Regions from separate parts of the Mesorhizobium sp. B2-4-7 genome, predicted to be linked through region 2. Evidence: riboswitches for the same ligand, from Rfam matches in the RefSeq annotation. Region 2 holds a riboswitch; the other holds the start of a gene.

The links. A riboswitch is a leader RNA that binds a small molecule or an ion and turns the genes downstream of it on or off. The one in region 2 is predicted to bind S-adenosylmethionine.
Positions count from the first base shown of each region.
Region 1: linked by a shared signal. The riboswitch ahead of FJ946_RS10240 (homoserine O-acetyltransferase) and the one ahead of FJ946_RS13655 (O-succinylhomoserine sulfhydrylase) in region 2 are both predicted to bind S-adenosylmethionine.

Region 1 covers NZ_VFVH01000003.1:35,055-57,263, forward strand. The annotation lists gene FJ946_RS10210 (cupin domain-containing protein) at 1-68, opposite strand, end outside; gene gloB (hydroxyacylglutathione hydrolase) at 92-859, opposite strand; gene FJ946_RS10220 (methyltransferase domain-containing protein) at 1,013-1,801, shown strand; gene FJ946_RS10225 (ABC transporter ATP-binding protein/permease) at 1,941-3,764, shown strand; gene FJ946_RS10230 (DUF1194 domain-containing protein) at 3,870-4,673, shown strand; gene metW (methionine biosynthesis protein MetW) at 4,785-5,399, opposite strand; gene FJ946_RS10240 (homoserine O-acetyltransferase) at 5,458-6,627, opposite strand; SAM riboswitch at 6,747-6,824, opposite strand; gene hisC (histidinol-phosphate transaminase) at 6,961-8,070, shown strand; gene FJ946_RS10250 (prephenate/arogenate dehydrogenase family protein) at 8,077-9,012, shown strand; gene FJ946_RS10255 (sugar kinase) at 9,009-9,938, opposite strand; gene FJ946_RS10260 (DUF2125 domain-containing protein) at 9,948-10,946, opposite strand; gene FJ946_RS10265 (gamma-glutamylcyclotransferase) at 11,084-11,605, shown strand; gene FJ946_RS10270 (aldo/keto reductase) at 11,725-12,672, shown strand; gene FJ946_RS10275 (LysE family translocator) at 12,759-13,385, shown strand; gene FJ946_RS10280 (1-acyl-sn-glycerol-3-phosphate acyltransferase) at 13,426-14,214, opposite strand; gene FJ946_RS10285 (LysR family transcriptional regulator) at 14,337-15,239, opposite strand; gene FJ946_RS10290 (DUF1348 family protein) at 15,353-15,823, shown strand; gene FJ946_RS10295 (pyridoxamine 5'-phosphate oxidase family protein) at 15,849-16,481, shown strand; gene FJ946_RS10300 (YdcF family protein) at 16,491-17,204, opposite strand; gene FJ946_RS10305 (ABC transporter permease) at 17,304-18,290, opposite strand; gene ftsE (cell division ATP-binding protein FtsE) at 18,283-18,942, opposite strand; gene FJ946_RS10315 (hypothetical protein) at 19,244-19,885, shown strand; gene hpt (hypoxanthine phosphoribosyltransferase) at 19,975-20,517, shown strand; gene FJ946_RS10325 (response regulator) at 20,627-20,998, shown strand; gene FJ946_RS10330 (DMT family transporter) at 20,999-21,940, opposite strand; gene FJ946_RS10335 (LysR family transcriptional regulator) at 22,163-22,209, shown strand, end outside.
Region 2 covers NZ_VFVH01000004.1:75,662-85,462, forward strand. The annotation lists gene FJ946_RS13620 (LysR family transcriptional regulator) at 1-464, opposite strand, end outside; gene chvE (multiple monosaccharide ABC transporter substrate-binding protein) at 754-1,824, shown strand; gene mmsA (multiple monosaccharide ABC transporter ATP-binding protein) at 1,923-3,455, shown strand; gene mmsB (multiple monosaccharide ABC transporter permease) at 3,452-4,744, shown strand; gene araD1 (AraD1 family protein) at 4,944-5,936, shown strand; gene FJ946_RS13645 (ABC transporter substrate-binding protein) at 6,152-6,925, opposite strand; gene FJ946_RS13650 (2'-deoxycytidine 5'-triphosphate deaminase) at 7,024-8,118, opposite strand; SAM riboswitch at 8,196-8,273, shown strand; gene FJ946_RS13655 (O-succinylhomoserine sulfhydrylase) at 8,331-9,518, shown strand; gene FJ946_RS13660 (BrnA antitoxin family protein) at 9,540-9,801, opposite strand, start outside.

The sequences.
Region 1 (22,209 bases), on a different contig from region 2:
GTGTACCAGCCGCCTTCCGGATGCGGCTTCATGCCAAGGATGGCGATGATTTCTGCGGAACTCGTCATGGTTTCGACCAGTGTCGCTTGGCCTAGAAATTATCCTTGCGCTTGCGGATCTCGGCAAAAACCTCGACGTCCAACGCCTTCTCCATGCCGAAATGCCTGCGGATTGCCGGATCATGCCAGCGCAGGAAAGGGTTGGTCGACAATTCCTCGCCGATCGTGGTCGGCAGCGTCGGCTTGTTATCGGCGCGCAGCGCTTCAATTTTTGCCGCGCGTTCCTTCAATGCCGAATTGGTCGGGTCGACGCTCAGCGCGAAACGGGCGTTGGCGAGCGTGTATTCGTGCCCGCAATAGATCACGGTCGCGGCAGGCAGTGCCGCGAGCTTCTTCAGGGATTCAAACATCACCGGCGGCTTGCATTCGAACAGCCGCCCGCAACCGAGCGCGAACAGCGTGTCGGCGGTGAACGCCACTTTCGATGCCGGCAGGTGATAGGAGACGTGGCCAGCGGTGTGGCCGGGGGTGGCGATCACTTCGATACGTTCCTCGCCGAGATGCAGGACCGAACCGTCCTCGACCGTGTCGTCAATGCCGGGGATCCTGGCCTTTTCCGCTTCGGGACCGACGATGCGCAGCTTGAAGCGCTGCTTCAGCGCCAGATTGGCCTCGACATGGTCGACATGGTGATGCGTGGTCAGGATCATCGTCGGCGTCCAGCCGGTGCGCTTGACCGCAGCCAGGATCGCCGCTTCTTCCGGCGCATCGATAAGCGCGGTCTGACCGCTTTTGGGATCATACACCAGCACGCCGAAATTGTCGCTGCGGCACATGAACTGTTCGATTTCGACCGCCATCGCATCTCTCCATCTTTCGCCGCAGACATAGGACGCCGACGCGCGGATGTCATCCCGGAGATGACTAATGTCAGGATGTCATTCGACATCCGGGATCTCGGGACGTCGCGGCCTTTTGTTGAAACCCGCCGATATCGCGGCTACATCCCTGACATGCATTCCGACATCGTCGATCTCCGCTCCTTCTATTCGACAGCGCTCGGTCGCTTCGCCGAGCATTCGATCACCATGGCCTTGTCATCGATATGGGCCACCGTGCCCAATGAGCGGCTTGTCGGGCTCGGCTACACCTTGCCTTGGCTGGAACGGTTCGGCAGTGACGCCGAGCGGGTGTTCGCCTTCATGCCGGCGACGCAGGGCGCCGTGGTCTGGCCGGCGGCGGGACCGACGGCGACGGCTCTGGTTTTCGACGAGGAACTGCCGCTGGTCGATTCCTGCATCGACCGCATGCTGCTCGTGCATTCGCTCGAGCATGTCGAAAACCCGCGCGAAACGCTGAACGAGATCTGGCGCGTGCTGTCGCCGGCCGGCCGGGTGGTCATCGTCGTGCCCAACCGGCGCGGCGTCTGGGCGCGGTTCGAGCACACGCCGTTTGGCAATGGCAGGCCGTTCTCGCGCGGTCAGCTCACCGAGTTGCTGCGCGAGGCGAATTTCACGCCCGCCGCCTGGTCCGACGCCCTGTTCTTTCCGCCATCGCGGCGGCGTTTCATGATGCGCTTCCACAATATGGTGGAGCGCGCCGGCCGGCGGCTGTGGCCGATCTTTTCCGGCGTCATCGTGGTCGAGGCGCAGAAGCGGCTCTATCAGGGCGTGCCGGCCGCCCAGCGCGCTTCCCGACGGGTTTTCGTGCCGGTGCTTTCGCCGCATGCAGCAACGCGGCTCGGCCGGCGAATAGAGACCGGGGCCACGACATCGCCGGGTCCGCGAATGACACCTTCGTGATCGTGCCAGAAACTTGCGCCGGACGGCATTTCGCGACCTATCTGTCGCTGACGGGCTCGCAGCCTGGCTGAGTGACCGGTGGCGTCACTACACTTCATCCGGTTTTCAGCACCGCTTTTGAACGCAAGGACTTCAGCTCATGGCCGATTATCCGGACAATGATGCCTCTGCCCGGCCTATCGCTGCGGTCGAAGCTTCGAGCCTGCGTGATCAGGTGGCAACCATCAAGCTGGCGCTTGCCGGGTCGCCGGTCCGCAAAGGGCTACGCTGGGCCTCCATCGGAATGGTTGCCGTCATTGTCGCGACCTCGATCGGCCAGGTTCTGCTCAACCGCTGGAACCAGCCTTTCTACGATGCGCTTGCACGCCGCGACATGCAGGCCTTCCTGCACCAGCTCGCCATTTTTGCCGCGATTGCCGGTGGGCTTCTTGTGCTCAATGTCGGCCAGACCTGGCTCAATCAGACGATCCGGCTGAAGCTGCGCGAGGCGCTGACGCTCGATCTGATCGATGGATGGATGCGGCCGGCGCGCGCTTTTCGCCTGGCGCATGCAGGCGCCATCGGGGTCAATCCCGACCAGCGCATGCAGCAGGACGCGAGCCATCTTTCCGACCTGTCGACGGATCTTGGCGTTGGCCTGCTGCAATCCCTAATCCTGCTCGCCTCCTTCGTCGGCGTGTTATGGGAGCTGTCCTCGGGCTTCGTCTTCCATGTCGGCGGGACATCGCTCGCCATACCGGGCTACATGGTGTGGGCGGCCATCCTCTATGCCGGAACGGCTTCCTGGCTGAGCTGGCTGGTCGGACGGCCACTGATCCACCTCAACAGCGACCGCTACACACGCGAGGCGGAGCTGCGTTCCTCGATGGTGCGCGTCAACGAGAACATCGATGCCATCGCGCTCGCCCGAAGCGAGCCCGATGCCAGGCGGCGGCTGGAAACCGACCTGGGCACCGTGCTCGGCGCCATGCGACGCATCTATAACGCCCAGATCAATCTCGCCTGGGTGACGGACACCTATGGCTGGATCACCGTGGTGGCTCCCATCCTGGTCGCTTCGCCGGTCTATTTCGCGGGCGATATCAGCTTCGGCGGACTGATGATGGCGGTCGGCGCCTTCAATCAGGTCCATTCTTCATTGCGTTGGTTCATCAACAATATCGGCAGCATCGCCGATTGGCGCGCGACGCTGATGCGCGTCGCCGATTTCCGCATTGCGCTGGATGAGACCGATGTGCTGCACGACCAGGAAAGGCGCATCGAATTCGGCGAGAATGCAAACGGCAAGCTGACCTTCGAGAAACTCGAAGTGGCCTCGCCGGAGGGCTGCACGAGGCTCGCCGACCAGCATGTCGAGATCCACGCCGGCGAACGCGTCATGCTCACCGGCGAGCCTGGCGCGGGCAAGACGCTGTTCTTTCGCGCCATTGCCGGCCTGTGGCCGTGGGGGAGCGGGCGCATCGGCATGCCGGCGGGGGAGACGCCTATCTTCGTGCCGCGCACGCCCTACTTCGCGACCGCCACGTTGCGCGAAGTGCTCGACCACGTGGACGGGGTTGCGCCGGCAAGCGATGCCGATATCTCAGCCGTGCTGGCCGAGATCGGCCTGGAACACCTGTCGTCGTCGCTCGGCCGCAGCGCGCGCTGGGAGCATGAACTGGCCGACGACGAACTGCGCCTGCTGGCCTTTGCCCGCCTCGTGCTGCGCCAACCAAAATGGGTGATCATCGATGAGGCTCTCGATGCCTTCGACGGACCGACACTGCGGCGGGTGTTGTCGATGCTGGAGAAGCGGCTGGGCGGGGCGACGATCCTCAATATAGGCCGCGGCCAGCACAACAATCAATTCTTCCCGCGCGCACTGACCATCGTGAAGGCGTCCGGCGTGCCGGCTCTGAAGCCCGCGCGCATAAGGGCAGGCGCAATCGAGCCGCCGCCGGCCGCTCCTCGCCGCAAGAAATAGCACTTCCGGCATCTATTCGGACCAGCCCGCGCCACGCCACGCGGCAGCTTTATTTCGCCGTGATCGCGAGGGAAGATCGCACCGGAAACATAGCTTGAGCCGGCCATGCTTGATGCTCTCAGCCTGCTTGCCTGCCTGGCCTGCACCGAGGCCGCCGTGACTGCGCCTGCGCCGGATAGTCTGGCCGTTGATGTCCAACTGGTGCTGGCGGTCGATATCTCATTGTCGATGGACGAGAAGGAGTTCGCCCTGCAGCGCGCCGGCTATGTGGAGGCGCTGCGTCATCCCGACTTCATCAAGGCGGTCCGCGCCGGGAACGCCGGTCGCATCGCGCTCACCTATTTCGAATGGGCCGGCACTGTGCGCGATGACGCGCTCATCGGCTGGCAGGTCATCGACGGCGCCGAGAGCGCCAACGCCTTTGCCGACAAGATAGCGGCTCGTCCGTTCCGCAGCTTCCGCGGCACGTCGATCTCCGGCGCGCTCGCCTTCGGCGCGGGGCTCTTCGACCGCACCGCTTACGAAAGCGAACGCAGCGTCATCGATATTTCCGGTGACGGACCGAACAATATCGGGCCGCCCGTCACCGCCACGCGGGATGCGGCAAACGCCAGAGGCATCGTCATCAACGGCCTGCCGATCCTGATCAATCCATCGCCCACCTTCAGCCACCTCGACCGGTATTACGCCCAGTGCGTCACCGGCGGGCCGGGCTCCTTCGTGCTGCCGATTTATACAGCCGCCGAATTTTCGACGGCAATCCGGCGCAAGCTGATTCTCGAAGTGAGCGGCGTTCAGAACGAGACCAGGATCATTCCCGCCGAAGCCGAGGCTCCGATCGACTGCCTGCAAGGCGAACGCGACAGACGGTTCTTGTCGGATCCGTATTTCCCGGAGCTCGATCGCTGAGCCTTCGCCGGGCTATGCGTTCCAACCTGCTGATGACCTTCGTCGCAGAGATCAGCCTGCAGCTCGACTTCGCCCGAAAAGGGGGTGTCATAGCCACCTCCGGGATGGCCCTTATCGCTTCAACAAGAACACCGCCTGCTGGCCGAAGAAGTTCCAGAACCACCATGGCATCGACAGGCCGATCTTCTGGCCGTTGGCGTCGAGCGCGGTCGCCCTTTCCACGGTCGCGCCAAGCTCCTCGCACAGATTGACGAAGTCGCGGATGGTGCAGAAGTGGATGTTCGGCGTGTCGTACCAGGAATAGGGCAGGTCCTTGGTCACCGGCATGCGGCCCTTGACGAACAGCGACAGGCGCACCCGCCAGTGGCCGAAATTGGGGAAGGACACGATGGCGTGTTCGCCGATCCTGAGCAGTTCGTCGAGAACGAGCTTCGGGTTGCGGGTCGCCTGCAAGGTCTGCGACAGGACGACGAAATCAAAACCCTTGTCGGGATAGAATTCGAGATCCTTGTCGGCGTCGCCTTGCACGACCGAGAGGCCGCGCGCCACGCATTCGTTGACGCCGCGCTGCGACAGCTCCAGTCCGCGGCCGTCGATCTGCTTGGTTTCCTGCAAAAGCTCGAGCAGCGAGCCGTCGCCGGAGCCGACGTCCAGCACCCGCGATTGCGGCGGGATCAGACCGGCGATCACCTCGAGATCGACGCGCTGGGCGCGGTTGACGCTCATGGCTTGCCCCTTGTCGTGGTGCGTGACCCTTGATGGACAGGTCTGCAATTTTGCGGGGTCATGCGCCGAGCCCTCTCGCTCGCGCGGCCGAGCCGATGAAGCCATTGATGGCGGCGAACAGTTCCGGCTCGTCGAGCAGGAAGGCGTCGTGCCCGCGATCGGTCTCGATCTCGACGAAGGACACCGACGCGCCGGCGGCATTCAGCGCATGGACGATCGAGCGGCTCTCCTCGGTCGGGAACAGCCAATCCGAGGTGAACGACACCAGGCAGAAGCGGGTCTTGGTGCCGGCAAAAGCATCGGCCAGCCTGCCGCCGTGGTCGGCGGCGAGGTCGAAATAGTCCATGGACCGCGTCATATAGAGATAGGAATTGGCGTCGAAGCGGTCGACGAAAGTCATGCCCTGGTGACGCAGATAGCTCTCGATCTGGAAATCGGCGTCGAAGCCGAAGGTCAGCGCTTCGCGGTCCTGCAGGTTGCGGCCGAACTTCCGGTGCAAGGCTGCTTCCGACAGGTAGGTGATGTGGGCGGCCATGCGCGCCACGGCGAGCCCCTTTTCCGGGCGTTTGCCGTGGTCGAAATACTTGCCGCCATGCCATTCGGGGTCGGCCATCACGGCCTGCCGGCCGACCTCGTGGAAAGCGATGTTCTGCGAGGAATGCCGCGCGCCGGTGGCGATCGGCAGCGCCGAGAAAACACGCTCCGGATAGCTCGACGCCCATTGCAGCACCTGCATGCCGCCCATCGACCCGCCGAGCACGCAAAACAGTTTTTCGATGCCGAAATGATCGATCAGCATCTGCTGGGCACGCACCATGTCGCGGATGGTGATGACCGGAAGGTCGAGCCCATAAGGCTTGCCGGTGGCGGGATTGGTGGATGCCGGGCCGGTGGAACCGAGGCAGCCGCCGATGACGTTTGAGCAGATGACGAAGAAACGGTTGGTGTCGATGATCTTGCCGGGGCCGATCAGCACTTCCCACCAACCCGGCTTGCCGGTCACTGGATTGGTGCTGGCCACATGCTGGTCGCCGGTCAAAGCGTGGCATACGAGAATGGCGTTGGAACGGGCGTCATTCAGCGTGCCGTAGGTCTGGTAGGCGATCTGGAACGGCGACAGCAGCGTGCCGGCGTCGAGCTTGAGCGGCTTGTCGGCGCCGAAGCGCACGACCGGACTCGACGGTTGGTCTGCCTCGTTGTTGGTTCTGCCAGCGCGCTGAGCGGCCATCTCGTCTCTCTTGCTGCACCCTCGCCTTTGCGGAAATCGCTATCGATGTCCGCGCCGCGATGCGTTCGTCCGGCCGGCCGCGGACAATAAAAAACCGGCAATGCCTTCGCAAAGCCGGTTACGTCGCGCAAACGGCCCTTTAGCGAATTGTTTAACGTGGCTGCAAGCCGACCGGCCAAATCACCACGGAACTGTCGCTGCCCTTCTAGAACTCACCTGCCTCGCCGTCAATGCCGCCTGCTGGCACCACTGCCACCTCTCGACATTGCCGGCCATGGCTTGTATTTCCGCAGCGGCTTCCAGGACGGAAGCGTTCTCGACGGATTTTGCGATATGAGCCAGACCTCGGACAAGGCACGTCCAACCCCGCGCGCGGGCATCATGGACATCCAGGCCTATGTGCCGGGCAAGAGCTCGGCCCCCGCCGGGGTGGACAAGGTCCACAAGCTGTCGTCGAACGAGAACCCGCTCGGCCCCTCGCCGAAGGCAATCGAGGCCGCGCGCGAGGTCGCCGCCAAGCTCGACGTCTATCCCGACGGCACCGCCCGGCGCCTGCGCGAAGCAATCGCCGAGGTGCATGGTCTGAACGCACAGAACATCATCTGTTCCAACGGCTCCGACGAGATCCTCGGCCTCATGGCGCAGACTTATCTCGCGCCCGGCGACGAGGCCATATTCACCGAACACGCCTTCATGGTCTACAAGATCTACATCCAGTCGGCGGGGGCGACGCCTGTCGCAGTCAAGGAGACCGAGGAGCGCGCCGACATCGATGCGATCCTGGCGGCCGTCACGCCACGTACGAAGATCGTGTTCCTCGCCAATCCCAACAATCCAACCGGCACTTACGTGCCGTTCCAGGAGGTGCGCCGCCTGCATGCCGGCCTGCCGAAGAACGTGCTTCTGGTGCTCGATGCCGCCTATGCCGAATATGTCAGGCGCAACGACTATGAGGCCGGCATCGAGCTCGCGGGCAGCTCTCAGAACGTGGTCATGACCCGCACCTTCTCCAAGATCGGACTTGGCGGGGCGCGGATCGGATGGATGTATGGGCCGATGCACATCGTCGACGCGATCAACCGCATACGCGGTCCCTTCAACGTCAATGCGACGGCGATCGAGGCCGGCATCGCCGCCGTCCGCGACCGCGCCCATATCGAGCGCAGCGTCGCGCATAACGAGACCTGGCTGGCCTGGCTGAGCGAACAGATGACCGGGCTCGGGTTGCGGGTGACGCCGAGCGTCGGCAATTTCCTCCTCATTCATTTTCCCGACGACGGCAAGCATTCGGCCGCGGCGGCGGACGATTATCTCACCCAGCGCGGCTACATACTGCGGCGTGTTTCGGGCTATGGCTTTCCCAACGCACTGCGTATGACGGTCGGCACCGAAGAGGCCAATCGCGGCGTTGTCGCGGCACTCACGACATTCCTGAAAAGCTAGAACGCCATGGCATCACCGATGTTCGAAAAGATCGCGCTGGTCGGCATCGGCCTGATCGGCTCGTCGCTGGCCCGCGTCATCCGCCGCGAGGGCCTGGCCGGCCATGTCGCCATCTCGACGCGCAGCGCCGCGACGCTGGCGCGGGCGCAAGAGCTTGGGCTGGGCTCCTCCTACGCCATAGATGCCAAGGAAGCGGTCCGCGATGCCGACCTGGTTATCGTCTCGGTGCCGGTCGGCTCGTCCGGCGCGGTGGCGCAAGAGATCGCGCCGGCGCTGAAGAGGGGCGCCATCGTCACCGATGTCGGCTCGACCAAGGCTTCCGTGATCGCACAGATGCAGCCGCATATACCCGGTGGGGTGCATTTCATTCCCGGCCATCCGCTGGCCGGCACGGAGAAATCTGGGCCCGATGCCGGTTTCGCCGATCTGTTCGACAACCGCTGGTGCATTTTCACCCCGCTGCCGGACACGGATCCGGACGCGCTGGAAAGGCTTTCCGAATTCTGGCGCCGTTGTGGCGCCAACATCGACACGATGGATCCGCAGCATCACGACATGACGCTGGCCATCGTCTCGCATTTGCCGCACATCATCGCCTACAACATCGTCGGCACCGCCGATGACCTAGAATCGGTGACCAAGACGGAAGTCATCAAATATTCCGCTTCCGGTTTCCGCGACTTCACGCGCCTCGCCGCCTCCGATCCGACCATGTGGCGGGACGTGTGCCTGCACAACAAGGACGCGATCCTGGAAATGCTGGCGCGGTTCTCGGAGGATCTGGCTTTTCTGCAGCGGGCGATCCGCTGGGGCGACGGCGACAAGCTGTTCGACCTGTTCACCCGCACCCGCGCCGTGCGACGCTCGATCATCGAGGCCGGCCAGGACATCGACGTGCCGGATTTCGGTCGCCAGGCGGTCGAGCATCCGGCGAAAAACTAGGCTCCTTCAGGCCAGGTCGCCGCCATCATCGCCAGTGTCTCGGCACGATCGGGCGCGCCCAGCCTGCCGCCGAAGCGCTGGCATTTGAGCGCCGCGGCCGCGCTGGCAAAGCGTAGCGCCTGCTCGATCGGCATGGCTTGCGCCAATCCGGCTGCGAATGCGCCATGAAAGACGTCGCCGGCTGCCAGCGTATCCACCACCTTGACCCTTGGCGCAGCGACGTGGCGTACGCAACCGGCCTGCCTGTCATGCCACCAGGTTCCAGCCCCGCCGGCAGTTACCGCGACGAAAGCGTCGGTGCGCGACGCAAGGTCGGCGCATGCGGCCTGCGGGTCCAGCGCCTGGCCGCAGACGATGCGCGCCGCCGGTTCGGAGGCGACGATGTGCGAGGCGAGCGGCAACAGCCGCTCCAGCACTGCCAATGGCGCGGTGTCGGCATCGAGGATCCCAGGGCGGCGGGCAGCGCGCGCAGCGCTGAGCGCCAGCGCCGCCGCACCCGGCCAGCGCACATCGACCAGCACGGCATCGAAAGCCGTGAGATCGGCGACCGGCAAGCCGTCGGGATCGGCCTGAGCGCGCTGATCGTAGAAAGGCACGATGATGCGCTCGCCATGGCCGTCGACAAGGATCGCGGCCAGCGCCGAGGACGCTCCGGGGACGCGACGGACGAGGCTGCAATCGACGCCCTCCGCCTCGATGCCCGATATCAGCTGGTCGCCGACCTGATCATCGCCGGCGCTCGCCCAAAGCCACACTTCGGCGCCCAGCCGGCGTGCGGCGCAGGCGGCACTCGTGGCCATGCCGGAAGCGATCTGGACGCCATCGGCGGCCATGAACTTGCCCTGATGGATGGGAAGCGCTTCGACGCGAAGAATGGTGTCGAGCGTCAGCGCGCCGACGCTCAGGAGTTTTGCCGGTCTGTCCATTGGGGATGCTTAGTCGACCGGCTTGATCTTGCCCAGCGGGATAAAGCCGAGCGAGGCCTTGCCCTTGACCACCTTGAGCGGCATCGACGGTTCGTTGCCGAGCAGCGCCAGGGCGGCAAAGCCTTGTTCGATCTGGTTCTTCTGTTCGGGTATGGCGGCCCCGAGAATGGCGGCCACGGCTTTCGGGTCCTTCAGTCTGATCATCAGATCGGCATCGACCAGGCCCTCGGCGTCGACCGACAGCGGCCCGGAAACGGTGACGTGCGCCGTGCCCGACGACAAATCGAGCCTGCGGATCTCGACGGCCTGGCCGCGCAGGCTTTTCAGTTGCGTGCCGATCAGGGCCAGGCCGTTCTTCAGCGTCGCCTCGCCACTGGCGTCGAGCGGCGGCAGGACGCGGCCCCCGATCGCATCGGGATCGATCTCCAGATCGCCGAAGCTGCCGATATAGTCGATATCCCTGCCGTTCGGCTGCAGCTGGCCCGCCGCCTTGCCGGCGCTGAACAGTTGCACCGGATCGGTGTCGTCGGCCGGATCGGTCTGGCCGGACAGGCCCTCGGCCGTGAGCGAAATGCGTCGCGGCAGCGGCCATGAGAGCTTGACGTTGGCCTTAAGATCATCCCAGTCGATCCACAGCGGCACCATGCCCGGAACCGAGGTCCTGAGCGGACCGCGCAGGTCCGCGACCGGCGACAGCGGCTGGATGATCTGGGCGACGGCGTTGAAGGAGCCGGCAGAGGCGGCAAGGTTCTTGGCGTCGTCCTCATAAGCAACATTGTCGCAGGAGACGGCGAAGCTCAGGGGATAACCGCTGACCTGGAGATTGGCGCAGCCGGCCTCGATGCCACTCTTGTTGAGCGTGGCGATCGCCTTGTCGGCTTCGCTCCGGACCCTGTCGGCGAGATAGAACCAGCCGCCGCTGTAGATGGCGAACAGCGCGATGACAAACGCTGCAAGCCAGAACAGGCGGCGGCGATGCTTCGGCTGGCGTTCGTCAGTGGACGTCATGCTGCGGTTCTCGTTCACGCATGGGGGCTGTGGGCGGGCTGTCGATTCTGGCAACGACAAAAGGTAGACAGAGATGGACGGAAAAAACACCGATTCCGGTGTGGTGCTGCCATTCTTACGCAATCAGGCACGGCGATATGGGCGATTTTTGGGTGTTTGGCTATGGTTCGTTGATATGGCGGCCGGGGTTCGCGCATGTCGAGACAAGGCGGGCGCGCCTGCATGGCTATCGTCGCGCGCTGTGCGTCTATTCCTTCGTGCATCGCGGCACGCGGGAACGTCCGGGGCTGGTGCTCGGCCTTGACCGCGGGGGTTCCTGCGTCGGGCTGGCTTTCCGGGTGCCGGGCGAGTTGCGGGACGAGGTCATCGCCTATCTGCGTGAGCGCGAGCTGGTCACCAATGTCTATCTCGAGCGCATGCTCAATGTCCGCCTTGACGGCGGCGGCACGGTCGAGGCCGTGGCCTATATCGTCGACCGCAATCATGAGCAGTATGCCGGTGCGCTCGATGCGGCCCACGCCGCTGATGTGGTGCGCGGCGCTGTCGGCCAGTCCGGCAATAATGAGGATTATGTGTCGAGCACGCTGGACCATCTCCGGGCGCTCGGCATTCGCGATCACTGGCTGGAAGACGTGGCGAGGCGGATCGCGCCTTTGTGAAGCGCTGGCTCTGCGGAAAAGCCCGGTGAGGCCTTTGACCTCGATGCGGCGAGACCTAGGTTAGGCTCCGACTCTCAACGGGCGATAGCCGCCCAATCCCACCAACACGGAGATCAGCCTTGCAGAAACGCCGTCTCGGTCGCACCGACCTTTCCATCGCGCCGCTGGTTCTGGGCGGCAATGTCTTCGGCTGGACCGCCGACGAGAAGACGTCGTTCGACCTGCTCGACCGCTTCGTCGGCGCCGGCCTGAACGCGGTCGACACAGCGGACGCCTATTCGCGCTGGGTGCCCGGCCACGAGGGCGGTGAATCGGAAACCATCATCGGCAAATGGATGAAGGACCGCGGCAACCGCGATAAGGTCGTGGTGATCACCAAAGTGGGCTCAGACATGGGGCAGGGCCACAAGGACCTGTCCGCCGCTTACATCGAAAAGGCCGTCGATGCATCGCTGAAGCGGCTTCAGACCGAGTTCATCGATCTTTATCTGTCGCACTGGCCGGATCCAACCACGCCCTATGAGGAAACCCTCGGCGCCTATGAAAAGCTCCTCGCCAAGGGCAAGATCCGTTATGCCGGCTGCTCGAATCTCGACGCCGGCCAGTTGCGCGCCGCGCTCGACGTGGCAAGCCTGCGCAGCCTGCCGCGCTATGAAGTGCTGCAGCCGGAATACAATCTCTACGACCGCTCGTCGTTCGATGGCCCGCTGCGCGATCTCTGCATGGCGGAGGACATCGGCGTGATCACCTATTTCAGCCTGGCCAAGGGTTTCTTGAGCGGCAAATACCGCAGCGAGGCCGATCTCGGTCAAAGCCCGCGCGGCGGCGGCGTGAAAGATTACCTCAATGCGCGCGGTATGCGCATCCTCGCGGCACTCGACGCGGTGTCCGCCAGGCATTCGGCCAAACAGGCGGAAGTGGCGCTTGCCTGGGTCATTGCCCGGCCGGGCGTCACCGCGCCTATCGCCAGCGCCACCAAGCCTGAACAGATGGACAGCCTGATCAAGGCGGTGTCGCTGGAGCTGAGCGCCGACGACATGGCCGAGCTCGACAAGGCGAGCGGCTGAGCCGTCAGCAGCGCGCACGATCGTCCAAGACGGTCGCCCCGACCTTGCCATACCGTCATTGACGCTTGGCAAGACAGGAGGCGCGGATGGCAGGCCCGCTTTTTTCGCAGCCGGATATGTGGCGTCAGCTCGTTGCGCTGATGCTTGCCGCCACGGCCGTCATGGGCAGCCCAGGACCGGCGACGATAAGCGTCACCGCCGTCGGCGCGGCGTTCGGCCTGCGCCGTTCCCTGAGCTACGCCTTGGGGGTCATCCTGGGCACGATCACCGTGCTTCTGGTCGTGGCAAGCGGGGTGAGCGCCATGCTTGCCGCGATGCCGCGGCTCGCGCCGCTGCTTGTCGCGGCGTCGGCTGCCTATATCCTCCATCTCGCGTTCAAGATTGCCAGCGCGCCGCCCCTGGCGGCGGATGCCGGCGAGGCCGCGCGACCGACATTCACCGGCGGGTTCCTGCTGGCGGTGGCCAACCCGAAGGCTTATGTGGCCATCGCCGCGGTGTTCGCCGGCGCGTCCGCGGATTCGGGCGCCGGCGCCATCGGCACCGGGCCGAAGCTGACCGCTCTCGCATTCATGATCGTCGCCATCCATGCCGTGTGGCTGCTTGCGGGCGCTGCTTTCGCGCGCTTTCTTCGCAGGCCGGTGGCTTCGCGCATCATCAATCTGGTCTTTGCCGCGACGCTGGTGCTGACGACCGCACTGGCTGTGTTCGCTTGAACGTTGCGCGAGCCGCCATCGGCGCGCCGAAGGCCGCACTTCAGGCTTTGGCGCCGAGTTCCCGCAGCCGCTTGACCGCCGTCGGCGGCAAGGCGGGCGGATTGGGTGCACGGGACGCGTCGATGAGGAACTGGTCGCAGGCGGTTTCGGTTTCGCCGATCAGCCGCCGCATGAATTCCTCCTTGTCCAGGCCCGGCGGGATCGGCGGCAGGAAGCGCGCCTTGATGGTGCCGGGATAGCGCAGGAACTTGCGGCGCGGCCAATAGAGGCCGGCAACATGGGCGACCGGCACCACGGGAATGCCGAGCTGCGCATAGATTTCGACGATGCCGTATTTGTAGGCGGGTTCGTCGCCGGGCGCGCGGCGGGTGCCTTCGGGATAGATGATGAGCTGCCGCGGGTTGCGCGCGATTTCTTCCTTGGTCGCCGCAACCACCGCCTTCAGCGCCTTGGAGCGGCTGCCGCGGTCGACCGGGATCATGCGCATTTTCAGGATGTACCAGCCGAAGAACGGAATCCAGGTCAGCTCGCGCTTCAGAATGTAGAGTGGATCCTGGAGATAGGGGAAGAAGGCGATCGCGTCCCAGAAGGACTGGTGCTTGGGCGCCAGGATGAAGGAACCTTCGGGCAGATTTTCCAGCCCGGTGATGTCGCTCTTGGTCCCGGCGATCTTGTCGTAGAGCCACATCGAGGTGCGCGACCAGAATTTCGGCACGAACCAGGCGCGATGGCGCGGCGACAGGAAATAATAGGGAGTCCAGAGGATCATCTGGACGATCAGATTGACGTAGAAGACGAAATTGAACGCCAGCGATCGGACTTGGAGCATTGGGGGAGGCCCGGTAAGGAGGTGTGCGTTGGTTACACCAAGCGGGCGCAAAAAGGAAATGGTCGAAGATGCCCACGAACGGCGCCGAAAGACGTTTCGGCTTCGCCCACGGCCCAGCCGCGCTACATCAGCCGCGCCAGTCTTTCTTTCAGGCGCGGGGCGGCGAAGTCAAGAAATGCGCGCAGCTTGACCGGCAGCAAGCCGTGGCCTGCGTGCACCAGGCTTACCGGCCAGGGTTCCGGTTCGAACTCCCGCAGCAGCACGCACAGCGCGCCTGACCGCACCGCCGCGTCGACCTGGTAGGACAGCACCCTCGTCAGCCCGACGCCGGCGAGCGCGGCATCGATCGCAGCTTCGGCGGTGTTGACCTGAAGCCGCGAGCGGACCCGAATCGGCATCTCGGCCTTCCCGACGGTGAAGCTCCATGTCGAGAGCGCGCCCGGCCCTTCGAAGGTAATGCAGCTGTGGGACTCGAGGTCCGCAAGCGCCGTCGGGGCGCCGCGTTCGGCCAGATAGCCGGGGCTCGCGCAAACGACACGGCGGATCGTACCGATCCGCATGGCGACAAAACTGGAGTCGGGAAGCCGGCCGATGCGGATGGCGAGGTCGAAATGGTCCTCGACCAACCGGGTTATGCGGTCGGCCAGGGTCAGGCGGATGTCTACGTCGGGATAGGCGGCGAGGAAGCCGGTCACGACCGGCAGCACATGCAGGCGGCCGAAGACGACCGGCGCGGTGATGGCCAGTTCGCCCGTCGGGGCGCTGTATTCGCCGGCCGCCATGCGCTCGGCCTCGCCGACCTCGCCCAGGATGCGACGGCAGGCGGCAAGATAGGCCTGGCCCGCATCGGTCAGCGTCAGCCGGCGCGTCGAGCGGTTCAGAAGGCGGGTCTTGAGATGCCGTTCCAGGTCGGAAACCTTGCGGCTGACCGTCGCCAGCGGAATGCGAAAACGGCGCGCGGCGGCAGACAGGCTGCCGGCCTCCGCCGCGGCGACAAAAAGCGACATGGCTTCGAGCCGGTCCATCGATTCTTCCGGAAATTGGAAGGATAGATTACAAATATGGCATCTACATCTGTCTGATGGAAGCCTCCATATTGGCCGTGACGCAGACGACCCGGGTCAAGAAAGGAATTGTCATGTCGCAAGAGCGTCCGCCGCTGCCGCCATTCACCGCGGAAACCGCCGCGCAGAAGGCGCGCATGGCCGAGGATGCCTGGAACTCGCGCGATCCAGCCCGTGTCGCGCTTGCCTATACGGTAGACAGCCGCTGGCGCAATCGCGCCGAGTTCCTGCAAGGCCGCGATGCCATCCAGGCTTTCCTGACGCGCAAATGGAGCCGGGAACTCGACTACCGGCTGATCAAGGAGGTCTGGGCTTTCCATGGCAACCGTATCGCGGTGCGTTTCGCCTATGAGTGGCATGACGACAGCGGCTCGTGGTTCCGCAGCTATGGCAACGAGAACTGGGAATTCGACGAATATGGGCTGATGCGGCTGCGCATCGCCAGCATCAACGACCTGCCGATCGGCGCTGCCGACCGTAAATATCACTGGCCGCTCGGCCGACGGCCGGACGACCATCCGTCGCTGTCTGAACTCGGGCTTTAACCTCTCCGGGTAAGAAAGGCTACCGATGGACGCGCATGCTTTTACCAGCGACGTCGCTTTCACGCCGACCGTCAAGGCGATCCAGGCCCGCAAGGGCTCTCGCCAGGCCTATTCCCGGGTCGAGGAGCGCGGTGGCTGGCAGTCGGTGATTACATCGGACCTTGCGGCCTTCATCGAGATGCAGACCAGCGTCTTCCTGTCGACGGCCAACGGTGTTGGCCAGCCCTATATCCAGCATCGCGGCGGACCGGCCGGCTTCCTCAAGGTGCTCGATGAAAAGACGATCGGCTTCGCCGATTTCGCCGGCAACAGACAGTTCATCACCCAGGGCAATCTCGCCGACAATCCGCAGGCCTTCCTGTTCCTCATCGACTATGCCCATCGCCGGCGCGTCAAGATCTGGGGCAGCGCGCGCGTGGTGGAAGGCGACGCCGAGTTGATGGCGAGGCTGATGCCGCGGGATTATGCGGCACGGCCCGAACAGGTCATCCTGTTCACCGTAGCGACCTGGGATGCCAATTGTCCGCAGCACATTCCGCAGCGTTTCGAGGCCGCCGATGTGGCGGCGGCGCTGGCCGAACGGGACAGGCGGATCGAACGGCTCGAACAGGAAGTCGCTCGCCTGCGGCAGGCGCCGGGATCCGTCGTCACCAAATGACGAGCAGGTTCAGCTGCCGGCGGCGATCTCGGCCAACGCGATGCCGTCCGGCGTCGGCTTCACCGGAACGATGCCGCGCGCCAATGCGAGCAGATATTTATTGTATTCGGTGAACAGCACGCGCAGCGCCCGCGGCTTGGTCAGCCAGCCGCCATTGTCGAGATTGCTGTTGACCACCGGATAGGGTTCGAGCTTGGCCTTGTGCAGCAGCCGGCCCATTTCCAGCAGGCTGCGCGGCATGTGGTAATTGTTGGTGACGAGGATCACCGTGCCGTAGGCATGGCTCTCGACCCATTTGGCGCTTTCCTCGGCATTGCCGATCGTGTCGAGCGCGGCGCGGTCGATGTCGACGCAGCAGGAAAACAGCCTGATGTCACCGCCGGTCGCGGCCTGAAGCTGACGCCGGCTGGCGGAGGGATGCACACCGCTGATCAAAAGCCGCGCGCCCTTGCCGGACGCCAGCAGTTCCATCGCCGCATCGAGGCGCGATTGGCCGCCGGTCAACACGATGATCGCGTCGGCCTTGGCCGGGTTGGCAGGGGTGGTCAGATGGCTGACGGTGTTGGCGAACCAGCCGAAGCCGCCGGCAAACAGGGCGACCAGGGCAAGCAAGGCGAAAGAAGAAACGCGCAGCACGGCCGAAACCCGGCCGCGTCCATGCGGACGCGCCGCCAACGCCGGCATCGGTCCAACGGTACTGGTCGAGTCCCGCACCTCCATCATGGCATGGTTAATCCCGAAATGCGGCCTTTGGTAGGTAAAAATCGCAATTTGCGTTACGGCGGTTCTTCATGCGTGATCGATCCTGGTTATTCGACGTCGTCATGCTTCAGGCTGGCGCACGTCGATGTCGCTGAGATAGGCGACGACGGTGGCGTGCGAGGTTGCAGCCGTCAGCGCGCCGATGACCAGCACCATCAGCACGACACCGAGATAGCCGGCCGAGCCGATGGCGAAGTTGCCGAATAGCGCAGTCGCCTGGTCGGCCTGCGGGGTCGCCATGTTGCGCGAGGACCACCAGGAAAAGACGATGAAGACGGCGACCGCGGCGGCTCCGCCGGCGGCCGCGCCCTTCATGCCGGTGATCAGGAAATGGCGACGGAACTCGCGGGCGATGAAACGCGCTTCGGCGCCGACGAAATGCAGCACCTCGATGATGTGGCCGTTGCCGGCCATGGCGCCGCGCGTGGCGAACACCACGGTCAGCACCGTCGCCGAGAGCATCAGCGCCAGCACCGCGATACCGATGGTCACCGTGGTGCGGGCCATGGCCACCAGCCGGTCCACCCAGGTGCGGTGATCGTCAAGCGATGCGCTCGGCAGCTTCGGCGTGATCGCGGCGCGCATGGCGGCGAAATCGGGCGGGTTGCTCTCGTCGATGGTGACGATGATCAGCCGCGGCACCGGCAGTTCGTCGATGTTGAGGCCCGAACCCAGCCACGGCTCCAGCAATCTGGCGGTGGCGTCGCGGTCGATGATCCTGGTCGCCTTCACGCCGGGGAATTCGCCGGCGATCTGCGAGGCCTGGGCAAGGGCTGCCTCCATGTCGAGGCCGTCGACCGGCTTGATCTGGATCGTCGCCTCGCGCGAGATCTGGTTTTCCCAGACCGAGGCGGTGTCGCGCACCAGGGTAACCGCGCCGAAGGTCAGGCAGGACAGGAAGGTCATGATGGCGATGACCAGCACCAGGGCGCGGCCGGCGATGTTCTGCGCCGGCACGATGGGCGCCATCTTGCGCTGGACGCGCGGCCTTGGCGCGGCCGCTTCGTCGGCCTGTGCGTCGAGGTGTTCGGCGGAAAGCTCAGTCATAGACATCAAGCCTCCCGCCGGCCAGGATCATGCGGCGCGCATCGACCTGCTCCATCAGGCCGAGATCGTGGGTCGCGATCACCACGGCGGTGCCCAGGCGGTTGAGTTCGATGAAGAGCCTGAGCAGGCGTCGCGCCAGCGGCGGATCGACATTGCCGGTCGGCTCGTCGGCCAGCAGGATCTCCGGCTGCTCGATCAGGGCGCGGGCGATCGCGGCCCGCTGCTTCTCGCCGCCCGACAGGACCGGCGGCAGCACATGCATGCGTTCGCCGAGCCCGACCCATTTCAACAGCTCGGTGACGTCGGTGCGGTAGCTCGCCTCCTCGCGCCCGCGCACGCGCAAGGGCAACGCGACATTCTCATAGGTGGTCATGTGGTCGAGCAGGCGGAAATCCTGGAACACCACGCCGATGCGGCGCCTGAGATGCGGCAGTTCGGCGCGCGAAATGCGCGAGCGGTCCTTGCCGAAGATGGTGATCAGCCCACGCGTCGGCTTCAGCGACATGAAGAGAAGCCGCAGCAACGTCGTCTTGCCGGCGCCCGAAGGCCCGCTCAGGAACTGGAACGAGCGCTCCGGTATGTGCAGGGAAATGTCGCGGAGGATTTCCGGACCCATGCCATAGCGGAGGCCGACATTTTCGAAGCGAATCACTTTCGGCGACCTGAAATTCCTAGAGCGTGATGCCGAAAAGTGTGAGGCGGTTTTCGGGCGACATCATGCTCTATCACTCTAATTCGGAGGCGGATTCAGATTTCAGGTCGATTTGACCTGAAATCGGAATCCGTCGGCGGCAAGCCGGCCTGTTCTGGGAAAAGACCATCGGCCGGCATGGTTAACCGGCGGTTAATTAGCGGGTTGTTTCGGCTCGTCACAAGGGCTCCAGTGGGGAAGCGTTAACCATTTGCCTTTACGCAAAAGAAACGAAAAGCGAACGTGCTGCAATGCTGGGGCCATGATGGCTGAGGATCGAACCGCGCGCCCGGTTTCCGGCGAAATCATGACCGATCCGTCGGCAAATGCCGCGCCGGAGCGTATCCTGCGCGCTGGCGCGGCGGATATCGTCGATGCCGACTATGTGGTGGTGCCGCGGGCCGCGCCCCATGCCGAGGCCATTTCACCGCGGCGCGTGATGTCCATGCCATCCCTCGAAGGCATGGACATGCTGCGCAAGCCCGAGCCGCCGCCAGTGCGGCCGCCGGCGCCGCGCGGCGGTCCGATCTTCTGGATCGCCGGTGTCGGCGCCGCCTTTGCCGCCTTCTGGATCTCCGGCGGGCATGCACTGGTGCGCCAGGCGCCGCCCGCCGCGGGCGGACCGGGCTCGGCGTTGAGCATTTCAGGGGTGACGTCCCGCGTGGACGCGTCTGGGGCGAACCCCGTGCTGTTCGTCGACGGCGAGGCCGCCAATGACGGTGCAAATCCGGCGACGCTGCCGCCGCTCGAGATCCGCGTCACCGGCAATGACGGGCGCACAACGCGCTATACTTTGGGGACATCCAGCCGCTCATTGGCGCCAAGTGAAAGATTCGGCTTTGCCAGCCGGCTTGACGTGCCTAGAAACGGCGTAAGGACGGTGTCGGTCACCTTCGCGGAATAGCATGTGCGACAGGTGAGGCCGGCCCGCAAACGGCTGATGTCAGCGCTTCCGGTGCGCGAAGGCCTTTGAAAATCTTGAAGGGACGAAGAATGCCAGTTGTGCGCGGCAAGGACATCGAGGTCCTGTTTTCGGCGTCGGCCATCGCCCGACGCAATCTCGAACTCGCCAAGGAGATCGCCGGGCACGACTATCACGATCTTCTGGTGATCTCGGTGCTGAAGGGCTCGTTCATCTTCGCCGCAGACCTTATCCGCGCCATGCATGATGTCGGCCTGTCGCCGGAGGTCGAGTTCATCTTCATCTCCAGCTATGGCGCCGGCACCACAAGCGGCGAGGTGAGGGTGCTGCGCGACATCGACAACGAGGTCGCCGGCCGCGACGTGCTTCTGATCGACGACATTCTGGAGTCGGGCAAGACGCTGAGCTTCACCCGCGACCTGATGCTGTCACGCGGCGCCAGAAGCTGCGCCATCGCGGTGCTGCTCGACAAGCGCATGCGCCGCCAGACCACCCTCAATGCCGATTATGTCGGCTTCGACTGTCCGGATTATTTCGTCGTCGGCTACGGCATGGATGTCGCGCACGCCTTTCGCGAACTGCCGTTCGTCGGCGTCGTCAAAGGCGATGCGTGAGGCAGCGGCAAATACTGAAAAAGGCCTTAACGGCTTCAAGAAAATAACCCATGCCGGAGCGCCGGGCCTTTCAGAAAAAGTCAACGTTTGCTCGCCAAACATGCCGGCCATGGCAAAGCTTCTGATCGTTGAGGACGATGAGTCCGTCCGCACCCTCGCAGCCCGGGCGCTCGAACGCGCCGGACACGCAATCGACATCGCCGCCGACGGCGCGCAAGGACTGGCGCTGATACGCGCCGCGAAGGGCGCCTATGATCTCGTCGTCTCCGACATCCGCATGCCCGAGATGGACGGCATCGAGATGGCGATTGCAGCCTCGGCATTTTTCCCGTCGATGAAGATACTGCTGATGACCGGCTATGCCGATCAGCGCGAGCGCGCCGAGGAGTTGAACGGCATCATCCTCGACGTCGTGCAGAAGCCGTTCACGCTGGCCGAAATCCGTTCACGCGTCGAACGGGCGCTGAGCATTTTCGCCTGATCAGGCGGGATCGGCAGCGACGAGTACGGGGAGCTTGCGCCGTCCGGTGTTGAGCGCAAGCAGGCCGGCGCCGATGATAAGGGCGGCGCCGATCACGGTCGTCGACCGCGGCACTTCGGCGAAGAACAGAAAACCCCACAGCGGCGACCACAGGATGCCTGTGTATTCGAAGGTGGCGACGCGGTTTGCCGGCGCCATCCGGTAGGCCTGCGACAGCAGGATCATGCCGGCGGAGGCGACGAAGCCGCAGGCGGCCATCTTGAGGAAATCCGGCAGCGTCGGCCACAGCCAGGGCCGCACCAGGAATTCCAGACTGGGATGGGCGGCATGATTGATGCCGGCAAGCCAGAACAGGCTTGCGACCAGTGCGGCGCCGGCGAGATAGGCACCGTTCTGGTAGAAGGCCATCACGGTCGAGGATTCGGTGTCGCCGATCTTACGCGCCATCAGTTGCGAGAAGCCGTAGAGCACCGCGGAGCCCAGCGACAGCAGCGCCGCCCAGTCGAACAGTCCCGCACCCGGGCGCAGCATCACGACGACGCCAAGCAGCCCGATCAACACGGTCGCCAGCGTCTGCCAGGAGACCCGTTCGCCAAGATAGGGCCCGGCCAGCACCATGATGCAGAGCGGGGCCATGAAATAGAGCGCCACGGCATCGGCCAGGGGCAAGGCGGCGATGGCGAGGTAGTACATGGTGTAGGAGGTGAACTGAATGAAGGCGCGCATGGTCAGCACGCCGAACCGCCGCGACAGGATCGCACGCAGCCCGACATCGGCATGGACGAGCACGTTCAGGATCGGCAGGGCGACGACCGCGCGGATGGCCATCACCTCGGTCACGGGGTAGCCGCCCGACACCGCCTTGACCAGCGGGTCCTGCAACGAGAAGACCAACACGCCCAGGCACAGGCTCAGCATGCCCAGCACCATCCGATTGCGCATAAGGATCCCAAGCTCCCGTACCAGGACGCAAGCAAGCTTGCAGCAAGCTAAAAAGAACCCGCCACCGTTTCGGGCAGCGGGCATGAGTGAGGACTCTTGATTGGTCCGTGGCCGAATCCTCAGCCACATATCCAATGGGTGAAGCAACTATCATCCCGTGTTTGACATGTTGCAAACGAATTGGAATGATACCAGCAATCAAAATTCCTTATGGCGGACAGGATGCGGCCCACCCTCGACAGCGATCTCCTGCGCACCTTCGTGGCCAT
Region 2 (9,801 bases):
TCGACCTGCATGGTGATCTCGATGCGCGGGTAGATGCGGCGGATTTCGCGGATCGCCGGGACCGCGAGCTCGATCGCGGGCGCCGTCACCGCACCGAGGAACACCGAGCCGCCCTTGCCCGCCTTGAGTTCGGAGATCTCGCGATCGACCTCGCGCATCTCCAAAAGGATGGAGCGCGCGCGCCTGGCCAACGCCTTGCCATAGGGGGTCAAGGTGACGCCGCGCGGCAGCCTTTCGCAGAGCGTGACGTCCAGCACGGCTTCCATCTCGGCGATCATGCGCGAGGCCGCCGGCTGTGAGATATTCATGACCTGGGCGGCGGAACTGACCCGGCCGTGATCGTCCAGTGCAACGATCATGCGCATATGGCGCAGGCTGAGGCCGCTGCGCAGCAGGGTCTCGCCGTCACCGGGGAGCACCTCGTAACCTTCTGAAATCCCGCCAGGGTTGCGCAACGTTGCCATTGATTTCCCTTCGCTCCCAATGCCCTTGAGTTTAGCGTCAACGTATACCAGTTTCGGTATAGCAATCATCAAAGATCGCATTTGACAGTTATGGCAAAGGGACACACCCTTCGCGCGTCCTGGGGCGTGCCAGTCGATGACGAGGAAAATCGTGTCGATTGAAATCAGTCCCAGGGCCGATTGGGAGGATACCGGAGATCGATAGACGACAGCGGCGCTTGCGCTCCTGCTCGCCTGCGCGGCCCGCGAAGCCCCGAGGTGTCGCGTCCATCAACCAGGGAGAGTAATTGTGAAGATCATCAAGACGCTGGCCGCCGTCGCGGCCCTTGGCATCGCTGCCATGACCTATTCGGCGCACGCCGCCGACAAGGGTCTCGTCGGCGTGCTGATGCCCACCAAGACCTCGCAGCGCTGGATCAACGACGGCGATGCCGTCAAGTCCCAGCTCGAGGCTTTGGGCTATACGGTCGACCTGCAATATGCGCAGGACGACATCCCCAACCAGCTCAGCCAGCTGGAAAACGAAATCACCAAGGGTCCGAAGGCGCTGATCATCGCCTCGATCGACGGCACCACCCTGTCGGATGCGCTGCAGAAGGCCGCTGATGCCGGCGTCGTCGTCGTCGCCTATGACCGCCTGATCAAGAAGACGCCCAATGTCGACTACTACACCACGTTCGACAATTTCGGCGTCGGCGTGATCCAGGCGAATTCGCTGGTCAAGGGCCTCAAGGAGCGCTTCCCGAATACCAAGCCGTGGAACGTCGAACTGTTCGGCGGCTCACCCGACGACAACAACGCCTTCTTCTTCTACAACGGCGCGATTTCCGTCCTGCAGCCGCTGATCGACGACGGTTCGATCAAGATCAAGTCCGGCCAGACCGGCATGGACAAGGTCGGCACGCTGCGCTGGCTCGCCGCCACCGCCCAGGCGCGCATGGACAATCTGCTGTCGGCCAACTATTCGGACGGCAGCCGCGTCGATGGCGTTCTGTCGCCCTATGATGGCCTGTCGCGCGGCATCACCGCCTCGCTGCGCGCTGTCGGTTACGGCACGGAGGCCCAGCCGTGGCCGATCGTGACCGGCCAGGACGCCGAGACCGCCTCGGTGAAGCTGATCATCTCGGGCGAGCAGTACTCGACCGTGTTCAAGGACACCCGCGAACTGGCCAAGGCCACCGTCGAGCTCGTCGACAAGGTGCTCTCGGGCGGCAAGCCGGAAGGCCTCGACACCAAGACCTACAACAACGACGTCAAGGTCGTTCCCTCGATCCTGCTGACGCCGCATGAGGTCGACAAGTCGAACTACCAGGCCCTGGTCGTCGACTCCGGCTACATCAAGGCCGACGAACTGAAGTAAATTCGGTTGCATAGCCAGGGGTCCTGCGCAACGCAGGGCCCCTTTTCGTTCACCAGCGACCCCGGTATTGTTGCGGGTCTCGCAGGAGCACTTTACCCATGGCCTCGACGATTTTGGAGATGCAGGACATCACCAAGACGTTTCCCGGCGTCAAGGCGCTGTCGAACGTCAACCTTCGGGTCGAGGAAGGCGAGATCCACGCCGTGGTCGGCGAGAACGGCGCCGGCAAATCGACGCTCATGAAGGTGCTGTCGGGCGTCTATCCCTCCGGCACCTATGACGGCCAGATCATCTTTCAGGGCCAGGAATGCCAGTTCAAAGGCATTCATGACAGCGAACGCAAGGGCATCGTCATCATCCACCAGGAGCTTGCGCTGGTGCCGATGCTGTCGATCGCCGAAAACATCTTCCTCGGCAACGAACACGCCCGATACGGCGTCATCGACTGGAATGCCAACGAGGCGCGCACCAGCGCCCTGCTGAAGAAGGTGGGCCTCAAGGAGGACCCCAAGACGCTGATCACCAATATCGGTGTCGGCAAGCAGCAGCTGGTCGAGATCGCCAAGGCGCTGAGCAAGGAGGTCAAGCTCCTGATCCTCGACGAGCCGACGGCGTCGCTCAGCGAAAAGGACAGCCAGGCGCTGCTCGACCTTCTGCTCGAATTCAAGCGGCAAGGCATGACCTCGATCCTGATCTCGCACAAGCTCAACGAGGTGAACCGGGTCGCCGACAAGGTGACCGTCATCCGCGACGGACGAACCATCGAGACGCTGTCCAGGAAGGACATCTCGGAAGACCGCATCATCACCTCGATGGTCGGCCGTTCGCTCGACGACCGCTATCCGCCGCGCGAGCCCGATATCGGCGAGGTCGTGTTCGAGGTGAAGAACTGGTCGGTCTATCACCCGCTCCATGCCGAGCGGCAGGTGATCAAGGGCATCGACATCAATGTGCGCAAGGGCGAGGTGGTCGGCATTGCCGGGCTGATGGGCGCCGGGCGAACCGAATTCGCCATGAGCCTGTTCGGCCGCTCCTATGGGCGCCGCATCACCGGCGAGGTGCTGCTCAAGGGCAAGCCGATCGACGTCTCCTCTGTGAGCAGGGCGGTCGAACACGGCATTGCCTATGTGACCGAGGATCGCAAGACCTACGGCCTCAATCTCATCGACCATATCAAGCACAACATTACGCTGGCCAATCTCGGCGGCGTGTCGCGCCACAGCGTGATCGACGATTTGCGCGAGCTTGCCGTCGCCAACGACTATCGCAAGCAGACCAACATCCGCGCCTCCAGCGTCTATCAGATGACCGGCAATCTTTCCGGCGGCAACCAGCAGAAGGTGGTGCTGTCGAAATGGCTGTTCGCCGACCCGGAAGTACTGATCCTGGACGAGCCGACGCGCGGCATCGATGTCGGCGCCAAATATGAAATCTATACGATCATCGCGCGCCTTGCGGCCGAAGGTAAGGCGATCGTGGTCATCTCGTCGGAAATGCCAGAACTGCTCGGCATCACCGACCGCATCTATGTCATGAACGAAGGCCGCATCGTCGGCGAAATGCCCGCGGCGGACGCAAGCCAAGAAAGAATAATGCGAGCCATGGTTCGGGGAGAAGGAAAAGCAGCATGAGCACGGAAAGCGCCCCCGCCCCGCAAAGCAACGTCGCCGAAGATGTAGGGCAGCGTCCACGCATCGCCGTATCGGCGCTGGCGACGAACCTGCGCGAATACGGCCTGATCCTGGCGCTGATCGCCATCATGGTGTTCTTCCAGTTCACCACCTCGGGAACGCTGTTCAAGCCGGTGAACCTGAGCAATCTGGTGCAGCAGAACTCCTTCATCATCGTGATGGCGCTCGGCATGCTGCTGGTCATCGTATCGGGTCATATCGACCTCAGCGTGGGGTCCGTGGCCGGCTTCATCGGCGCGCTGGCGGCGATGATGATGGTGATCTGGCCTCTCGGCATATTCAGCAACCCGCTGGTGGTCTCCATCGTCTGCCTGATCGTGGGCGGCCTCATCGGCGCGGCGCAAGGCTACTGGATCGCCTATCACCGAATACCGAGCTTCATCGTGACGCTGGCCGGCATGCTGATCTTCCGCGGCATATGCCAGGCGCTGCTCGGCGGCGGATCTTCGGTCGGACCGCTGCCGCCCGAGTTCAAGGCGCTCAGCTCCGGCTTCATTCCAGATGTCATCGGACCGCTGACGCTGATCCCGCCAACGGTGAATGCAGCCGGCAAGACGATTATGGGCAGCGGTCTGACGCTGCACATGACGACGATCGTGCTGGGCCTGATCGCCGTGCTGGCCTATGCCTATTTCGGGCTACGGACGCGACGCAAACGCGAACGCCACGGCTATGAGGCCGAGCCCTTTACCCTGTTCGTCATCAAGACGCTGGTCGGCAGCGCGCTGGCGCTGTTCCTGGTCTACCAGTTCGCCAGCTATCGGGGCCTGCCGGTGGTGCTGCTCGTCATGGGCCTGCTGATCTCGCTGTTCGTCTTCGTCACCAAGCGCATGACGATCGGCCGCCGCATCTATGCGATGGGCGGCAACGCCAAGGCCGCGCAGCTGTCGGGCATCAAGACCGAGCGGCTGACGCTTTACGTGTTCGTCAATATGGGCGTGCTGTCGGCGCTTGGCGGCCTGATCATCGCGGCGCGCCTTGGCCAGGCCGTGCCGGCGGCAGGCCTCGGCAGCGAGCTCGACGTCATCGCCGCGGTGTTCATCGGCGGCGCCTCGGCGATGGGCGGCGTCGGTCAGGTCATCGGCGCGGTGGTCGGCGGCTTCATCATGGGCGTGATGAACAACGGCATGTCGATCATGGGCGTCAATGTCGACTGGCAGCAAGTGGTCAAGGGCCTGGTGCTGCTCGGCGCCGTGATCTTCGACGTCTACAACAAGAACAAGGCCTGAACAGGTTTCAGGCGAGGCAAGCAGGAGGCATACGGTCGCGGCGCTGCCGGCAATTCGCCGGCTTGAAGAAGTCCTTCAGGGACCGGGCTCGCGAGCGCAATCCGGACGACGAGTTCAACCCGTGGCACGGCCAGTCCGAGCCGCGCAGGTCAGGGTTTGCCAGAAGGCAGCCATGCCAAGATATGAGAGAGGACTGATCATGCTGATCTCGCAGATTCTCGACGACGCCGAGACCATCCGTGTCGTTGCACGCACGGGCGGCAAGACCCGGATCATCAACGGCGCACGCAGCGTCTATTCGCTGGCGATGGAAGCCGCTCGTACCGGCGTCGGCCTTGCCGCGTTGATCGAACGCAAGGGGCTCGGCGAGACCGTCGATCTCGACGCCGCCTACAAGAAGGGGCGGCTGCTGTCGCCGATCAATCATCCCGATCCGGCGCATCTGCATCTGACCGGCACGGGGCTAACGCATCTCGGCTCGGCGGCGACGCGCGATTCCATGCACAAGAAGCTCAGCACCGATGGCGAGGAGCAGCTCACCGATTCCATGAAGATGTTCCGCATGGGGCTGGAAGGCGGCAAACCCGCGAAAGGCCAGATCGGGGTGCAGCCGGAATGGTTCTACAAGGGCAATGGCACGATGGCCGTGGCGCCGGGTGCCGCGCTCCTGTCGCCGGCCTTCGCCAAGGATGCCGGCGAGGAGCCCGAGGTTGCCGGCATCTATGTCATCGGCGACGACGGCGCGCCGTTCCGGGTCGGCTTCACGCTGTCCAACGAATTTTCCGACCATGTGACCGAACGCGTGAACTACCTCTTTCTCGCCCATTCCAAGCTGCGCAACGCTTCCTTCGGACCGGAGATCCTGGTCGGCGACCTGCCCGCCGACATCAGGGGCTCCTCACGCATCTGGCGCGACAGCAAGTTGATGTGGGAAAAGCCGTTCCTGTCGGGCGAAGCGAACATGTCGCACACCATCGCCAATCTCGAACACCACCATTTCAAATATTCGGCTTTCCGCCAGCCGGGCGACGTGCATGTGCACATGTTCGGCACCGCGACCCTGTCCTTCGCCGACGGCATCAAGACCGAGGCCGGCGACGTGTTCGAGATCGAGGCCGGCGATTTCGGCCTGCCGCTGCGCAATCCGCTCGAAATCGAACAGCCGGTGAAGGTGGCGGTGAAGGCGCTCTGAGGGTGGCCATCATTTCCTTCTCCCCTGTGGGATCCGAAGGACGGGGCGAGACCCGTGGCTCGCCCCAGGGCAGTGGATCAGCGCGCAGCGCCGAGACGGTTGAGGGGTGCTGGCCGGAGTGAGGCGTTGGCGTTCCCTGGAACACCCCTCATCCGACCTCGCTTCGCGAGGCCACCTTCTCCCACAAGGGGAGAAGGTAAGAAGCGTCTCAGATCTCAATAAATATCGAAATCGAAATACTTGTCCTGGATCTTCTTGTAGGTGCCGTCGGCGACGATGGCGTCAATGGCTGCGTTGAGCTTGTCGCGCAGCGCCGTATCCTCGAGGCGCACGGCAATGCCGGCTTCGGTCTCGGTGCCCTTGACGTCGCCGACCATCTTGCAGCAACCGTCGCTCGCCTTCTTCATCCAGTCCATCAGCACGAACTTGTCGGAAAGGACGGCATCGAGGCGGCCGTTCTGGAGATCGGTGATTGCCTCTTCCTGGGTCGGATAGAGCTTCGCTTCGGCGCCGGCCTTGCCATAGACGTCCTGGGCGTAGTTGGCCTGCGTGGTCGCCGCCTGGGCGCCGACCGTCTTGCCGGCGAGTGCCGCCGGTTCGGTCGAGGCGATGTCGCTGTCCTTCAGGGCGACGAGCGACAGCGGCGTCGTATAGTATTTGTGGGTGAACGCGACCTGCTTCTTGCGCTCCTCGGTGATGCTCATCGAAGCGATGATGGCGTCGAATTTCTTGGCCTGCAGCGCCGGGATGATGCCGTCCCAGTCCTGGGTGACGATCTCGCATTCGACCTTCATCTGCGCGCACAAGGCGTTGGCGATGTCGATGTCGAAGCCCTCGACCTTGCCGTCGGGCGTGATGGTGTTGAACGGCGGATAGGCTCCCTCGGTGCCGATCTTGATTTTCTCCGCCGCATGCGCCGACAGGGCGCCGGCACCAAGCGTCAGCATGGCGGCGGCCGCCGCCGATATGATCCATTTCGAAATCTGCATTTTCATTCCCCTTGAGCGCCGCCACGTCGGCGGCCGGCGAGGCAGCCAAGCATGGCGAGCCGGCGCAGGCAAGTATCTTGCCTGACGGTGATGAGCGTTCAGGGCGCGGCGCGAAAGTGCTTGGACAGCTTCAGGCCCTGCGCCTGGTAGTTCGAGCCGAGCTCGGTGCCGTAAAGCGCCTGCGGCCGCTTCAGCATATGCTCGTAGACCAGCCGGCCGACGATCTGGCCATGATCGAGGATGAACGGCACCTCATGGCTGCGCACTTCGAGCACGGCGCGGCTGCCGGTGCCGCCGGCCGCCGAATGGCCGAAACCCGGATCGAAGAAGCCGGCATAGTGGACACGGAACTCGCCCACCAGCGGATCGAAGGGCGTCATTTCGGCCGCGTAGAGCGGCGGCACATGCACCGCTTCCTGGCTGACGAGGATGTAGAACTCGTCCGGATCGAGCACCAGCTCGCCGGCGCCGCTCTTGTGGATCGGCTCCCAGAAGTCGACGATCTCCTGCGCCGCGCGTTTGTCGACATCGACCAGGCCGGTATGGTGCTTGCCGCGATAGCCGACCAGCCCGTCACTGTCGCCGTTGAGATCGATCGACAATGCGATGCCGCCGCCGGAGATGTTTGGCGGTTCGGTGGCGACCAGCATTTCGGCCCGGTGCAATTGATGCAACTCTGCTTCCGAGAGCAGCGCATTGCCGGTGCGGAAGCGTATCTGCGAAAGGCGCGAGCCGGCGCGCACGACGATCGGGAAGGTCCGTGGGCTGACTTCGAGATAGAGCGGACCATGATAGCCGGCGGCGATCTTGTCGAACTCGTGGCCGCGATCGGTCATCACGCGGGTGAAGATATCGAGCCGCCCGGTCGAGCTCTTGGGATTGGCGGACGCCGAAATTTCCGCCGGCAGCGCCAGGCTTTCGAGCAGGGGCACGATGTAGACGCAGCCGGTTTCCAGAACAGCGCCGTCGGCCAGGCTGATCTCGTGCAGCTTCAACCGGTCGAGTTTTTCACTGACCTTATGGTTGGGACCCGGCAGGAAGGACGCGCGCACCCGCCACGCCTTGTCGCCGAGCCTCAGATCAAGGCTGGCCGGCTGGATCTGGTCGGCGTCGAGCGCACGCGACGACTTCAGCGCGCCGGACTGGAACAGCGCCGCAATGTCCTGATCGGGAAGAATTCCTGTCTGCCGCAAAGTCTGGCTCCGCTCTGCTGGTACAAGTCTCTTAATGAAGCCGGCAATTGACGCAAGCGTGTCGCGGGTCTAAAGGGTCGTTATCCCGTGGTGATTTGGCCGGTCGGCTTGCAGCCACGTTAAACAAGTCGCTAAAGGACCGTCGGGCCGCAAGGCCGCATGGACCGGTTGCGACTTTTTCGCGGCCGGTTTTTTTGTGTTTGGATAGGACGATGACGAGCAAGACGCGCAACTGGAAGCCTCAGACCGCACTCGTGCATGGCGGGACCCTGCGTTCCGGCTTCGGTGAAACTTCCGAGGCGATGTACCTGACCCAGGGCTATGTCTATGAGACGGCCCAAGCCGCCGAAGCCCGCTTCAAGGGCGAGGAACCGGGCTTCATCTATTCGCGCTACGCCAATCCGACCGTCGACATGTTCGAGAAGCGCATGTGCGCGCTCGAAGGCGCCGAGGACGCGCGCGCCACCGCGTCCGGCATGGCGGCGGTGACGGCAGCACTCCTGTGCAGCGTCAAGGCCGGCGATCATATCGTTGCGGCGCGCGCCCTGTTCGGCTCCTGCCGCTGGGTGGTCGAGACGCTGGCGCCGCGTTACGGCATCGAGGCGACGCTGGTCGACGGCACCGACATCGCCAATTGGGAAAAGGCGGTTCGGCCCAACACCAAGCTGTTTTTCCTGGAAAGCCCGACCAACCCGACGCTTGAGGTGGTGGACATCGCCGCCGTCGCTTCGCTTGCCAATTCGATCGGCGCGCGGCTGGTTGTGGACAATGTCTTCGCCACGCCGCTGCAGCAGAAGCCGTTGCAGCTCGGCGCGCATATCGTGGTCTATTCGGCGACCAAGCACATCGATGGCCAGGGCCGATGTCTCGGCGGCGTCATTCTGTCGGACAAGAAGTGGATCGACGAGAACCTGCACGATTATTTCCGCCATACCGGCCCCAGCCTGTCGCCGTTCAATGCCTGGACGCTGCTGAAGGGCCTGGAAACGCTGCCGCTGCGCGTGCGCCAGCAGACGGAGAGCGCCGGCAAGATCGCCGATTTCCTGGCCGAGCAGCCGGAGATCGCCCGCGTGATCTATCCCGGGCGCGCCGACCATCCGCAGGCTGACGTCGTGAAGAAGCAGATGTCGGGCGGCTCCACCCTGATCTGCTTTGACGTCAAGGGCGGCAAGCAGGGTGCCTTCGCCTTGCAGAACGCGCTCGACATCGTCCTGATCTCGAACAATCTCGGTGACGCCAAAAGCCTGATCACCCATCCGGCGACGACGACGCACAAGAACCTCAGCGACGAAGCGCGCGCCGAGCTCGGCATCGGACCCGGCACGCTCAGGCTGTCGGTCGGGTTGGAAGATACCGACGATTTGCTGGACGACATCGCGCAGGCGTTGAAGGCCCGATGAGGACTGGTGGCAGACCGAGGATTACAGGCCTGCCGCTTTGCGCAATGCTTCGTTCATGCGCGTCTGCCAGCCATCACCACCGGCCCTGAAACGGTCGACAACATCGGCGTCGAGGCGCAACTGTACCGCACGTTTGGGTCGCGCAAGCGGCGGTCGGCCAACTTTGCGGCGCGAAGCGGCATCGGTCGGCTGCGCATCCGGATCGGCCTCGGCGGCGGCAGTGATCGCAGCATCTTCCTCGTCGGTCCTCGCGCCAAGCGCCTTTCTGGCGAGCCCCAAAGCA